Regions from separate parts of the Shewanella vaxholmensis genome, predicted to be linked through region 1. Evidence: riboswitches for the same ligand, from Rfam matches in the RefSeq annotation. Region 1 holds a riboswitch; the other holds the start of a gene.
The links. Region 1 has a riboswitch for thiamine pyrophosphate ahead of thiC (phosphomethylpyrimidine synthase ThiC). Riboswitches for the same ligand answer to the same signal wherever they lie in the genome.
Positions count from the first base shown of each region.

Region 2: another riboswitch for thiamine pyrophosphate. It lies ahead of Q4Q46_RS17095 (TonB-dependent receptor); the one in region 1 lies ahead of thiC (phosphomethylpyrimidine synthase ThiC).

Region 1 is NZ_JAUOEV010000014.1:119,905-127,380, forward strand. It holds gene Q4Q46_RS13410 (thiazole synthase) at 1-499, opposite strand, end outside; gene thiS (sulfur carrier protein ThiS) at 501-704, opposite strand; gene Q4Q46_RS13420 (HesA/MoeB/ThiF family protein) at 721-1,632, opposite strand; gene Q4Q46_RS13425 (bifunctional hydroxymethylpyrimidine kinase/phosphomethylpyrimidine kinase) at 1,625-3,580, opposite strand; gene thiC (phosphomethylpyrimidine synthase ThiC) at 3,583-5,688, opposite strand; TPP riboswitch at 5,890-5,988, opposite strand; gene Q4Q46_RS13435 (hypothetical protein) at 6,156-7,346, opposite strand.
Region 2 is NZ_JAUOEV010000022.1:20,454-27,929, forward strand. It holds gene Q4Q46_RS17055 (M61 family metallopeptidase) at 1-295, opposite strand, end outside; gene hinT (purine nucleoside phosphoramidase) at 440-796, shown strand; gene Q4Q46_RS17065 (PaaI family thioesterase) at 793-1,320, shown strand; gene Q4Q46_RS17070 (PaaI family thioesterase) at 1,307-1,804, shown strand; gene Q4Q46_RS17075 (YcfL family putative periplasmic lipoprotein) at 1,946-2,341, shown strand; gene deoD (purine-nucleoside phosphorylase) at 2,632-3,336, shown strand; gene tsgA (MFS transporter TsgA) at 3,387-4,562, shown strand; gene Q4Q46_RS17090 (Crp/Fnr family transcriptional regulator) at 4,630-5,310, opposite strand; TPP riboswitch at 5,508-5,633, shown strand; gene Q4Q46_RS17095 (TonB-dependent receptor) at 5,688-7,476, shown strand, end outside.

The sequences.
Region 1 (7,476 bases):
AAAAGCTTTCAGTGACTAAACCTTGATTACTGCCAATCGGACTCGCCAGTGGCATAACCGCAGCGCAGCCTACCTCTTCCAAGCGGCGACAGAGCACAGGATCGGCATGCACGTAGGGCATCACGATAAAGCCTTTCTCACAGAGGATTCTAGCCGCCTCTAAGGTTTCTATCGCATCGGGCATTAGGTACTTAGGATCCGGGTGGATTTCGAGCTTAATCCAATGAGTTCCCAGCATTTCACGGGCAAGCTCAGCCGCAAACACCGCTTCCTTGGCGTTTCTCGCCCCCGAAGTGTTAGGCAATAGCCGTACACCCGCTTGGCGTAACGGCGTGAGTAAATCATCAAGCCCCATTTTAAAATCAATTCTTTTCATCGCAACTGTCACTAACTGCGATTTTGAAGCCGTTATCGCCTCAAGCATCACTTGGCTATTGCTGAATTTTCCCGTTCCGGTAAATAACCGTGATTCAAACTCCACATCGGCAATCGTTAACATACTAGCCTCCCGCTACAGCTGAAAAAAGTTCTAATTTATCTTCATGTTGGCAGAGAATCGATTGCCAGCGATTACGCGGAACCACCTCTGCATTCAACACGATAGCGACCGAATCGAGGGCTATATCTTGCGCGAGGATCACAGCCGCGAGTGAAGTCGGTTCCGTTAATGGCTGCGGGACATTATTTATGTGAATTAAAATCATATCAAACCTCCATACTTTATAGTTTGCTGGGCTTATCGGATAATGAATGAACCTCTTTTGGACCACATACGCCACAATGGGGATCCCGCGTTAATATCGCCGCTGTCCATGAAAGTGATTTAGCGTCGAAGCGCCAAAAACGCCCAAACAAGGCACTTTTAGGTTCATCACAACTATCCATACTCAGCAAGAGTTGCATGGCCACCAAAGATTGCATTGACGCCATCACGCCCACGCTCGGCCCGAGTACGCCTTGGGTACTACAGCTCTGCGACACTCTCGTCTGTGCGGGGAAAATACAGTGATAACAACCACCAGAGGGGAACCGCATTTGGTCGACTGCAAACAATTGACCGCTAAATGCTGCGATTGACGCACTGACTAAAGGTAAAGCCGCTTCGATACAGCGGCGATTAATGGCTTGGCGAGTCGCAAAGTTATCTGTGCAGTCAAGCACTAGCACTTTTTTACCCCGTTGTTTTGCCTCTAGAATATCAGCCAAGTGATGAGCCGCAGTTTCTGTATTAAATGCCGTTTCATAGGCAGTAACAGTGCAATGCGGTGCTATGCCATTGAGCTTTTGCTTGGCAACTCGCGCCTTATTGAGTCCAATATCGGCATCGTTGAATAACAATTGTCTTGGCAGATTTGATACTTCAACCTTATCCATATCGATTAAGGTCAAGCGACCAATACCTGCACAGGCCAGATATTGCGCCGCCAATTGCCCTAAACCGCCAAGACCGATAATAGCGACACCAGCGTCGGCCAGTTGTAATTGCCCAGCCTCACCCACTTCTGGCAATAAGACTTGCCGAGAATAACGGATGAAATCGGCATCACTGAGTGCATGGCCGCAGTGTTCATTGTCGCTGTGTATATGACCGCAAAGAACCTCTGCGTGAGAAAGAGGTGTTTTTTTACTCATGCTTTGCATCCAACTCATGCTTTACAGCCAGTTCTTCAGACAAGCTACATTGCTCCCAAGCTTGGCTCAGCTCTGCAAACGCTGCGACTGGCTCCTTAGCTTTCGTTATTGCGCGCACCACAGCAATATTGCCCACCCCTGTTGCTTTCACCTTTGCCAGATTTGTTAAGTCAATACCGCCAATTGCGACCAAGGGATAATGGCCTTGGAGTAACGCCACATAGTGTTTAAGTTTTGCGAGCCCTTGGGGCGCCGAAGGCATTTGCTTCGTCGTTGTTGGGAATATATGCCCAAGCGCTATGTAGGATGGCGAGTATTGGTGCGCCAATAGCAACTCGAAATAACTGTGGCTCGATATGCCTAGCGCGAGCCCCGCGGCTTGAATGGCCGCTAAGTCAGTAACGGCGAGATCTTCTTGGCCTAAATGTACCCCGAAGGCATGATATTTTATCGCTAACTGCCAGTGATCATTAATAAAAAGCTGTGCATTAAAATGCTTGCCTAAGGCAATGGCTGTTTGAATTTGTGCTTCTAATTCGGAGCCAATTAACTCAGGTTCGCCTGACTTAGATTTGCCTGACTCACATCTACCTAGCGCAGACTTGCCTAAATCAGATTCGGCTGGCGCGGTGGTAGTAGTTAACTCGCTGATGTCGGTTTTTATCCGTAACTGCAGGGTTTTAACGCCTGCCGCTAATAAACTTTCCAGCATGGTTAAGTCACTCACCACGGGATAAACACCAAGCTCGGCATCGAGCACTTTAAAACAGTGGGATAAAATATTTTGAGGTGGCGTCGAGGCTATTCTTACCTGAGCGGTTGCCTGATCTGTTGCGGATAAAACTGTTGCAACTAAATCATTACCAACATCAAGGTGTTGGTTGAGTTGATAACTAATAAAATTGCCATCACACAGATTTATCTTGGCATATCGGGACAAGTTATTAGGCCAACCCGTACGGGCCAACGGCCCTGGACCTTGCCCTAAACCAATCGCCGCGCTTAAGCCTTGACTCACGTAGGCTTTCGCAACAACCACCGCATCTTGCAATACAAAACCCTGCGCTAACACGGTGGCAATGGCCGATGACAAAGTGCAGCCGCTACCATGATTATGACGGGTATTAACCCGCTGGCTGGCTAACCAGAAGCGCCCATTTTGATGCAGCTCAGAGCTCGCGCGCACTTGACGACAAACCAGATAATCCTCGGCAAGCTCAAGGTCCCAGCCGTTGCTATCAAGAGCGATAACATGAACGTTAGCCTGAGTTTGAGCATAAGTGTTATCGTGAGTTTGAGCATGAGTATCATCAAGAATGTCAGTGCTGCCAAAGCTCACATCGCCACCTTTGGCGAGCACACTGCAATCAAGGCTCTGGGATAAAGCCAGTGCCGCGGCAGCGAATTGCGCTTTCGTTGAAACATCACTGTGAGTTAACCGCCCAAGTTCAAGCACATTGGGCGTGATAAGTTCGATTAAACCTTTGAAAGGCTTAAAATCTAAGGCTGATTTGGCCGCACTTTTTATATCCTGATAGTTATCTACTGCTAATGCATCGCCACAACTGGCGACCATCACAGGATCAACAATCACAGGCACAAATGGATAGTGGATTTTAAAACTCGCGATCCAATCTGCCAGCAATGCCACTTGAGTTTGATCTGCCAGTAAGCCGATTTTAATTGCTTTGGGTGGCAAGTCGGAAAGTAAAGTCGTCAGCTGAGCCATTAACATCGCCGCTGATACGGGCTCGACTAAAGTGACCGCCACTGAGCTTTGCGCCGTCACTGTGGTGATCACGCTGCAACCGTGACAGCCCAAATCTTGAATTGTCGCCAAGTCCGCCTGAATACCGGCACCGCCGCCACTGTCTGAACCAGCTATGGTCCAGACAAACGCGGGACACTCGGTATTCATGGGCACATTATCCCCATGAATACCCAACATAATTAGGCTTCCTCAGCTTCGGCGACAAGCTTGTCTTTCACGTGATAGATCTCGGCGCCCGAAGCAGCAAACTCTGCCGATTTTAGCGCCATTGCCGCTTCCAACTCCTGCGGCGTCTTGACTGTGACTTGCATGGCTTGGTCAGCAGCTTCAACTTGATCCGCCTTCGCTTGTGTCGCCTCTAAGCCAGCGGCATAGGCGCGCACATCTTGGGTGATTTTCATCGAACAAAATTTAGGGCCGCACATAGAGCAAAAATGCGCGACTTTAGCGGATTCCTGCGGTAAGGACTCATCGTGATAAGCACGTGCAGTTTCAGGATCGAGTCCTAAGTTATATTGATCTTCCCAGCGGAATTCAAACCGCGCCTTTGCCAGCGCATTATCACGAATTTGCGCACTCGGATGACCTTTCGCCACATCGGCGGCGTGGGCGGCAATCTTATAAGCAATCAAGCCTTGCTTAACATCTTGTTTATTCGGTAATCCTAAGTGTTCTTTTGGTGTGACATAACACAACATAGCGCAGCCGTACCAAGCAATCATGGCCGCGCCTATGCCGGAGGTGAAATGATCATACCCAGGTGCGATATCGGTGATTTGCGGGCCAAGGGTGTAAAACGGTGCTTCATCGCAGTGAGCTAACTGCTTGTCCATGTTCTCTTTAATGAGCTGCATCGGGATATGTCCCGGCCCTTCGATAATGGTTTGTACGTCGTATTCCCACGCGATTTTGACTAGCTCACCTAAGGTTTCAAGCTCTGCAAACTGGGCAGCATCATTAGCGTCGGCAATCGAGCCTGGACGCATACCATCACCTAAAGACAGGGATACATCGTAGGCAACGCAAAGCTCACAGATCTCACGAAAATGGCTGTAGAGGAAGTTTTCCTTGTGGTGACTCAGGCACCATTTGGCCATAATTGAACCGCCGCGGGAAACGATCCCAGTAACGCGTTTAGCCGTCATCGGCACGTAACGAAGCAGCACACCAGCATGAATGGTAAAGTAATCAACACCTTGTTCCGCTTGTTCAATCAAGGTATCGCGGAACACTTCCCAGGTTAAATCCTCTGCCACGCCGTTCACTTTCTCCAGCGCTTGATAAATCGGCACTGTGCCAATGGGCACTGGCGAGTTACGGATGATCCACTCGCGGGTCTCGTGAATATAACGACCCGTGGATAAATCCATGACCGTATCTGCACCCCAACGGGTTGACCAGACGAGCTTTTCCACTTCTTCCTCGATGGAAGAGGTCACCGCAGAATTACCAATATTGGCATTCACTTTCACCAAAAAGTTACGCCCAATGATCATAGGTTCGGCTTCGGGATGGTTAATATTCAGCGGAATAATCGCGCGGCCACGGGCAACTTCGGCGCGGACAAATTCGGCGGTAATCGGTTCGCCGACTAAGGCACCAAAAGCTTCGCCCTTAGATTTACGATTGAGGATTTCATCCTGTACTTCGGCAAGTGCCATGTTCTCGCGGATCGCCACATATTCCATTTCGGGAGTGATAATCCCTTGACGGGCATAGTGTAATTGACTGACTCGTTTACCCTGCAGCGCTCTGCGTGGGCGGACAATTGCACTCGAACCTGCCTCAAAACGCAGATGGTCTAAACCATCATCGGCGAGTCTTTGTTGGGTAAAATCTGAGGTGGCACAGGGTAATTGCTCTGTGTCGTTGCGGGCTAGGATCCAGTTTTGTCTTAATTTACCAAGACCTAGACGCACATTGATGTCGGCCTCAGGATCGGAATAAGGTCCGGCGCAATCATACACGCGGATTGGCGGATTTTTTTCCATGATTGGCGCATCATCTGTACCGCCGATAAGCGTGTCAGTCTGCAGGATTTGCCGCATGCCAACGCGAATATCGGCATTGGAACCTTCGAGATAAATCTTTTGTGAATTAGGATGTTGCAGCGGCGCTAACGTATCGATAAAGGCTTGAGCCTGCGCGCGGGTTTCGCGGCGACTCGGCGCCTTAGGCACGATTGATTGACTAGCCTCAGCCGATTTATTAGGGATTGTCGATTCTGGCGCTGTGATTTCTATCGCATTGGCAGCTACAGCTGGGTTTTGGTTTGAACTGGACATAAGCAATCTCACTTTAAAAAATGGAGTTGCTTGTCTGGAGAATTGAGTTGTTGATAGCTGGACATGGCAATCAACTTTTGTGGCCAACACTGGCGTCAAAAATTGAGTTACCCTGCTCAATAACAATTAAATCTAAACATTAATGCTTAAAACACTGCTGAGTAAACAGGTGTTAAAGCCGTCTATTTTTGCGATTTAATGTGTGTTATTACGCTTGTTTCCTTCGCAGGTTTTAACCTGATCAGGTTCAACGGATCCCGAATAAACGGTCTCAGCCAAGAGGCACTCCGACAAGATGAGTGCGCAGTATAGACAGAAGCGGCAGCAACAAACAAGGAAAAAAGCAATTAAAAACCTTAACTGCCAATCCAAAATAAAGATTCATAACTATTTGTTTTTAATTGATTATATAAAATAAAGCTAAAGAAGTTATAATTGGCGTGAAAATAGATCATAAAAGAAAGTCACTATTTATGGGGTTTGAGCATCATTTTATTTAATTGAGATTGAATGGCATCATCAATAGCTTGATTGATTTTTTTGCCACTGCAGCCAAATGGGAAGCCTAAATTTTCTGCGTAAGGATTAACTTGAGTGCCGACTTGTACCACGCGATAACACGTATCACCTTTACGCACAATACGATTTGGATCTAAGGGTAAATCTAGGCTCGTTGTGCCACCGAAATCATCGGCGTTAGGGACAAATAACACTTCCATCTCAGGGCTCATTTCACTCATATTCGATTTCCGGGTGAATTTATCGGCCTGTTCAATCACGAGATCATCGAGCTCTTGCTCGCGCTGACGTTCAAAATATTGCTGGGTGAATAAACTCATACTTGAACTTGTCGCTATTGTGCTCTCACCTTCTGCTGTGGGCGAACTCTTAGCGCCAAGCTGCGGCTTTATTTCTGTGGTATCAAGCGTATTAGTTAGTTTTTTTGCCGTCACTTCCGCGGGCTGTACTTCACTTGGGGCACTTGATTGAGATTGGCTCGATTGAGTGATGTCCAGTTTAACCGTATCTGGCTTCACTTTTCCCTGATCTACTTTTTCAGGCACGACCTTTTCAAATATTGGCAGAGGCTTAACTTGAGTTGGAGGCGTGGGAACAGTTGTAGGCGTAACAGAACTTGTCATCTCAGTCTTATCCTCGGCCTTGCTCTCTGTTTCTAGCGCAGCGCTTTCAGCCTTCTCTACCGCGAGAGCATAAATAAAATAAGCTTTGAGCGCCGTTACTTTAGGGCCCCGACTTTCTGTTTCTGTTAATCCAAAGGGATTTAACTGCGGGCGCCACAAAATGCAGATAAGTAAAAATAAACACACATGCACTAAGATCACAAAAAATAACAGGCTTAATCCTTTGAAATATGGCTGACGAGCACGCAAAACGGATCCCGCCCCCAATGTCTGAGCATAGGTTTGTAACGTACAAGACAGTTCAAATTGGGATTCTAATTTAGACTCAGATGCCAAAGCATCACCCTGATCACTGAGGTGATCATCAAATGCAATAAAAGTCTCGCATTCTGGCGATGTGACCGATGACGATGTGACCGAAATAGGCAAATCACTATCAGCATCATCTCCAATCGCTATTGCTGTAGGAGATACTGTCAATAAAGGCGCGGCTTTGGGTTGACGTTGAAAAGGCAAAATCCATCCTTAGGTTTTGTGTAGTCTCAATTGATTTCGATGATGCTTAACGTGGAACAATTACACTCAAATCCAATATCAATCCAATATCGAGTTGCTGAATATTGAAAGAGAATTATCCAATGATTGC
Region 2 (7,476 bases), on a different contig from region 1:
GCGCAGTACGTACCGACAGATCCCAAGCATACACTTGATAAGTCAGAATAATTTCGCTGCTATTATTGTCAATCGACCAAGTTTGCTTATCTAGTTGGCTGAGCTTGAGCGTTTGGCCATTGGCATCTTGTGCCTTGAGTTCAATAATATTTTTAGCAAAGTCGCGCACCATATAACTGCCAGGCAGCCAAGCGGGTAGGCTAAAGACTTGCACTGGCTTTGGTTGGGATAATGTCATAGTGACAGCGAATAAATGGGCTTTCGGATCGACGGGGATTATCTGGTAATGGATCATATTTATCCTGCAAAACCTGAGTGTTTTAATGGTGGCCATGCTGCCAAAAATGCCTGCAACTGGCAAATGAAAAGCAAAATATCTACAGACACAAAGCATTGAATTACTAGTATACTATGCCAACTAACCCAAGGAGGACGCCCCATGGCCGAAGAAACGATTTTCAGCAAAATTATTCGTCGCGAAATTCCCGCGGATATTCTGTATCAAGATGAACTTGTGACTGCCTTTAGAGACATTTCCCCTAAGGCGCCAACCCATATTTTGATTGTGCCGAATCATTTGATCCCAACGGCGAACGACATGAAAGCCTCTGATGAGCCGGTGCTTGGCCGTATGATGACTGTTGCGGCTAAATTGGCGGCGGAAGCGGGTATCGCTAAAGATGGCTACCGACTGATCATGAACTGCAATCAACACGGTGGACAAGAAGTCTATCACATTCATTTCCACCTTGTGGGCGGGGAGCCTCTGGGGCCCATGTTGAGCCAAGGCCAATGAAGGTAAATTCGGATTTTTTCCCGCTGACCCAAATGGCCCAGCGGTTTGTGGATCAACTAGCCCAGTGTCGTCGTCTCGGTTTAACCGTACTGGAGGCGAGTGAGCACCATGTGTTGATTGAGTTGCCCTACAGCACTGAATTAATTGGTTATCCCGATACGGGCGTTATCCATGGCGGAGTTATTACTACTTTAATGGATACCGCCTGTGGCAGTGCAGTGGTCAGTGCAATTTTCCATAAATTCAAATTGTTAGAAATCTCACCTACGCTTGATTTGCGGGTGGATTATATGAAGCCCGCTCAGCCCCATAAGCCTGTGTTTGGGTTTGCGGAATGCTACAAGTTGTCTTCCAACATTGCCTTTACCCGCGCGATTGCTTATCAAGACAGCATAGATGATCCTATTGCCCATGCTGTTGGTTCCTTTATGCGGATCAGTCCAGAAATGGTGGGTGATGCCTTTAGACAAGCGCTGATGGGTGAAGCCGTGCCTGAAATAGGAGACACTGATGAGCGCAAATAATTCGGAACTTGGCGCAGCCAGTCCCACTCAAAACGCCCAAGTCAAAGCTCCTATTGATGTGCAAGGCATTGTTAAGCGCGCCACTGAGCTTAACGATTTTGGTCATTTACTTGAGCACGTTCCCTATGCCAAATTTATTGGGATGAAGGTTGAGCGTTTTGGTGATGAGCTGATTTTTAAATTACCTGCTAAGGACGACAATATCGGTAATCCTGTGTTGCCCGCTATCCATGGCGGCGTCATTGCAGGTTTTATGGAGATGTCGGCGATAGTGCAGTTAATGGTTTTTATGCAAACAGCCAAAGTGCCTAAAGTGGTCGATTTTTCTATCGACTATTTGCGTGCGGGTCTGCATAAAGATAGCTTTGCAGAATGTCGCATTACCCGTCAGGGGCGAAGAGTGGCCAACGTGAATATCGATTGTTGGCAAACCAATCGTAAGCAGCTCATCGCTACGGCACGGGCGCACTTTCTGATTGATTAACTCGTTTTAGTGAGCAGATAGTTGAGTGATGATTAAGTCTGTCTTGTTAAGCATAAGTTCAGCACAGTTCACTTAGCTTGTCGTTTAATAGGGAATAATGCGCGCTAGCCGCGCATTTAGTCGCGTGACTGGGAGAAATATATGAAACAAATTTATACCGGACTATTATTGGCCGCGGCGCTGACCTTAGGTGCTTGTGCCTCACATACCGCCGGGATTTCAGTGAGTTCACTGGGTGAAACCCGCGTCGATAATACCAGCTTTGCCCGAGATATTGCGGTACAGAGTGTGGATGCTCGCCGAGTCGGTGATTTAGTGCAGGGCTCTGCGCTGATTGTTAGCAAATCATCAACTGACATGCGTGTGCAGTATAAATTCACTTGGTACGACGCCAGCGGTTACACCATAGAAGATGAGGCAACCAGCTGGAAATCGGTCAAATTACACGGCAAGCAACAATTGCAAGTCTCCGCCGTGGCACCTAATGCCCAAGTGGTTAAATTTGATGTGTACGTGCGCGAAACCTTTTCGAACTAAGCCTGAGTTTGCCTTTGTTTAGTTTATAAATTATTTTTTGATATAAAGTGATTGTTATAATGGCTTACTTCTCTCTGGGGTAAGCCATTTTTATCCGTATTGATTAATTTTTCAACAACCTTTTCTCATTTTTTATCTTTATTAATTCAGCCTTATCATGTTGAAATATGCGATTAATTACTCATTGTTGAGTAAAAAAACTTACTGCAGGGCTAGAACCGGACTTTAGTCCTAAATACATTTAGTGATTGAGCACTACTATCAGCATATTACCACATGAGGATAGAAAGATGACTGCTCATATTAATGCTCAACCTACTGATTTTGCTGAAACTGTTATTATGCCGGGTGATCCACTACGTGCTAAATATATCGCTGAAACCTATCTCACCGATGCCGTAGAAGTCACGAATGTTCGCAATATGCTTGGTTACACGGGCTTTTACCAAGGACAACGCATTTCCGTTATGGGGCATGGTATGGGTATTTCATCTATGGTGCTCTATGGCCATGAGCTGATTAATTATTTTGGCGTGAAACGCATTATTCGTATTGGCAGTTTAGGTGCAACACAAAAACATGTACAAATGCGAGATGTTATTTTAGCCCAAGCCGCAGGTACGGATTCACCTACTAACGCTAAGCGTAGTAGCGGCTACCAAATGGCAACTTCTGCGACCTTTTCTTTATTGCATAAAGCCTATACAACAGCGAATGAGAAAGGTATTAGTGTAAAAGTTGGCAATATCTTTAGTGGTGATCTTTATTACGATCCCGATGAAGATATGATCCCCGCACTTGAGCGTTTTGGGGTATTAGGTATTGATATGGAAGTGGCGGGGCTTTATGGATTGTCACACCAACAAGGTATCGAATCATTAGCCATTTTAACGGTATCGGATCATTGTTTAACCGGTGAAGAAACAACGGCCGAAGAACGCCAACTCTCTTTTAATAATATGATCGAGCTCGCGTTAGAAACCGCCCTCAATTAGGTTTAAAGCCATCCTTTGAACCCTTAGCATTTCACTTATGGAATGACATAATGAATAATAAAATTACTTTAACAGCCATCAGTTTTCTCGCCAATTTTATTATGGCGGGCTTTGCGACCCAATTTGGGATGTTGATTGAACCCATAGCTGAGAAATTTGCTGCTAATGTTAACGAAGTTGCATCAATCTTTTCATTGCTCAATGGTGGTGCACTCGCGGGGACGATTGCAGCATTTTTCTTTATTGAAAAAATGGGTATCAAAAGAATGACCTTGATAAGTTACAGTCTGGTTGCTCTTTCTGCTCTGGCTTTACATCTAACCAATTCCCTACAAGTTGTGATGGTGGCAATGACCTTGATTGGTTTTTGTGGCGGTATCGGTCTATGTATTGCTGGTACGATTGTGGTGTCTGTGTGGCAAGAGAAATTACAAAGCACAATGTTAGTAGTGCAGGATGCGACTTTTAATATTGCAGGTGTTATTTTTCCATTGATAACAACTTATGCATTAACAAGCTCACTATCATGGAGTTATAGCTATTTAGCTGTAGGTTTGGTCGCGTTAGGTACCGTCATTATTACATTATTCACTAATTTTTCTATATGTGAGCAGTCTTCTTCAACAGAAGATAAGCAACAATCTGAGTGGAATTTTGGAATTATTAGCGGGGGTATTGGATTATTTTTAGGGATGCTCGCATTATATACATTTTTAACTTGGGCACCTTTATTTGTAAAACAAAAATTTGATATTCCGTTTGAAGAGGCGGGTAATATTATTACCCAGTATTGGTCCGCTGCGCTAATTGGTGCCCTAATTTCGACTGTGATTGTGACTCGTGTAAAAATTCACCATTTCTTAGTTGGTATTATTGCTTTAGCTATGGTGCTCACCTCTGCCATTGTCAGTACCAATAATCTTAATTGGATAGCTTATTTAACCTATGGTTACGGTTTTGTGTGTGCCGCGCTTTATAATGCATTTATTGCTTATGGCGTGTCTTTTGTAAAAAAAGCCAGCAGCAAAAATGTGTCATATATTCTTATTAGCGGAAGTGCAGGGGCGATGTTTAGCCCAGCCATCAGTTCTTTCTTTGAACGTATTATCGGATTACAAACAGTGATGTATGTGATTCCTTTGCTTTACGCAGCGATATTTATGTTATTGATCGTTTCAAGTCGGATGAAATCGGCTATGGAACAACACTCGCCATCGGTAAGTTAATTTACCTGTGCATCCATCCCACACTCGGTTGTTAAATTAAGTCGAGTGTGGGTTATGCTGAAAGCGATTATATGCCTGCTTCAACAAATTTCTTGAGTGCGTTGAGATCACAAATCCGAATGCCATCTTTTTTCCGCTCAATTAAGCCTCGTTCCTCAAGATTTTGTAGTGCCCGACGGTAGACTCGGTCGGTAGTACCAAATCGTTCAGCCTCTAAATAGCGTTTACTAAAGCCATCTACGGGCAAGTCATTTAAGTATTCATGGTAAATATCAAATGCCACGTTATAACTGATGGGATAGAGCAGTCGCCGAGTAAAAATATCCACTGTGTCTTGGTAGTCAATCGCAATTGCACTAGCGAAAAATAGCGCGAGTTGAGGGTGTTGACCGAGGTAATGTTGCAGTTTTTCAGCGCTAATCAACGTGATTTCTAAGGGTTCACTGGCAATAATGTCTAGTTGACAGTGGTACTGGGTGAAGAACTCCATTTCGCCAAACAGCTGTGAATCACAATCAATAGTACCTAATTGAAAACACCGACCATTTCTCGCGGTATGGCCGAGTGATACGCGACCTTGCTTCACCAATACAAGTGATGCCATCGCTTCCCCCTGCGTCATGAGGTGAGCGCCTTTTTTGAGCATTTTTATTTCGCTGATACAGCTAAGTACAACCGCTTCAATAAGTGGATAGTCTTGCTCCCATCGCTGGCTATAACGTCCTTTCGATAAAGGTTTTAGCTGCATCGACTATGATCCTCTTACTGTTTTCGAAATTGCGACCTTCTATAGCATTATCATGATAGGCGGTCAAATGGACGAAAGGATTTAGGCGGCTACTAAAGATATTTTCATCATACGAACTGAAAGGCCGTGGTTTTCGCGACATTTAATTGAATCGCAGAGATAAGAGTGCCCACTTTTTATTTCCGTCATGTATACTAGGCGCCGCCAAGGGGTGTTTGCAGCGAATGAATTTACATTGATTACTGCAAACTGAGATGTCAGTTGACGAACCCTTAGAACCTGATCCGGCTAATACCGGCGTAGGAATGGGCCAATCAACAGCACACTTCTGAATCGCTTATTCGTTGCCGGATCTCAAACTATGTATTTGAGGTCCTATGTTAAACAGTAAAACGCTAAACAGTAACACGTCAAAACGTCATTCCCCGTTTTCAACCGTATCGCCCAGCTTGTTTTTAACCCGAGCGCCGCTGGCATTAGCCATTGCTGCTGCGCTGAGCTCTGCTGCATTTGCACAAACAGATGCTATCGATAAACCCGATCCCAGCACTGAGATGGAAGTCATGGTGGTGACGGCGGATTTTCGCAGCTCAAGTTTAGAAAAAATGCCCTCCAGCATTACCGTTATCGACAGTCAAAAAATTCAAGATGAAAGCGCGCAGCACTTTGAAGATCTGCTCAATTCTATCGCCAACTTTAACTGGTCAGGTGGAAGTTCGCGGCCTAAATATTTTCAAATTCGCGGCGTAGGTGAGCAAGAGCAATACCAAGGTGCACCTAATTCTTCTGTAGGTTACATCATAGATGATATCGATTTATCCGGTATTGGCATGGTGTCGAGCATGTACGATCTACAACAGGTCGAAGTGCTACGTGGACCACAGGGCACACGTTATGGCGCGAATGCCTTAGCGGGACTGATTTATCTGAAAAGTAACGACCCCACCGATGTGTTTGAACATGGTGCAGAAGTCTCGTTAGGCGATGATGATTTACGCACGTTTAGCGGTTTCAGTTCTGGCCCATTAACGGATTCTGGCAAGCTACTTTATCGTGTGTCACTGCAGCAACATCAACAAAATGGCTACCACGACAACCTCTATTTAGGTCGTGACGATACCAATGGCCGCGATGAGTTCAGCGGCCGCGCTAAGCTGCGCTGGTATGCGACTGACGATTTGCAGTTTGATTTAACTGTGCTGCACGCCGATTTTGATAATGGCTACGATGTGTGGAGTTTAACCAATTCACCGACCCAGACGACATCGGATCAACCGGGTGTCGATAGCCAGCGCACCACAGGCGCAGGCTTTAAAGCGACCTATTCTGGCGCCGAAACCTTTGAGTTGACCTCGTTAACGTCCTTTGCGAATACCGATCACCATTACAGTTACGATGGCGATTGGTCGAACCCAGAGTATTGGGCTTCTAAGCAATGCAGTGATGACTATGGCAATCTGGCGCCGTGCCAATATGATTATTTTTGGGATAAAACGGGTCAGCGTAAAACCGCGTCGCAAGAGTTTCGCTTAAGTTCTACCGAGCAGGGCCGAATTTTTGCGGACAGCACAGATTGGTTGCTTGGTGTGTACGCCATGAATCTGAAAGAAGATAACCAATTGTATTCTGAATACAATACTTGGCCGGATGAAGTCTTAGACTCTGAGTATGAAGCGACGAACTATGCCTTGTTTGGTCAGCTCGATACGGATCTGGGCTCAGATTATGCCTTATCTGTGGGTTTACGTTTAGAGCGCCGCAATAGCCATTACTCAGATACGAATAACGATAATTTCGACCCGAGCGAAACCATGTGGGGTGGTCATATTGCAGTGAGTAAAGTGCTGAATGACTCACACAACGCATATGTCCGTGTCGCGCGCGGTTACAAGGCGGGCGGTTTTAACATGACTTTGCCTGTCGAACTGAACGATAAAAAAGAGTTCAGTACTGAGACGCTTTATAACTATGAAGTCGGCCTTAAATCTTATTGGCTAGCGGGGCTAATCGATACTAATCTGGCGCTGTTCTATATGGACAGACAAGATCAACAGGTGGCGGCATCCCAGCAAGACCCTGATAAACCACAGCGTTTTATTTTGTTCACCGAAAACGCAGGCAGTTCGAATAACTATGGTGCTGAGTTAGATGCGACCTGGTATGCCA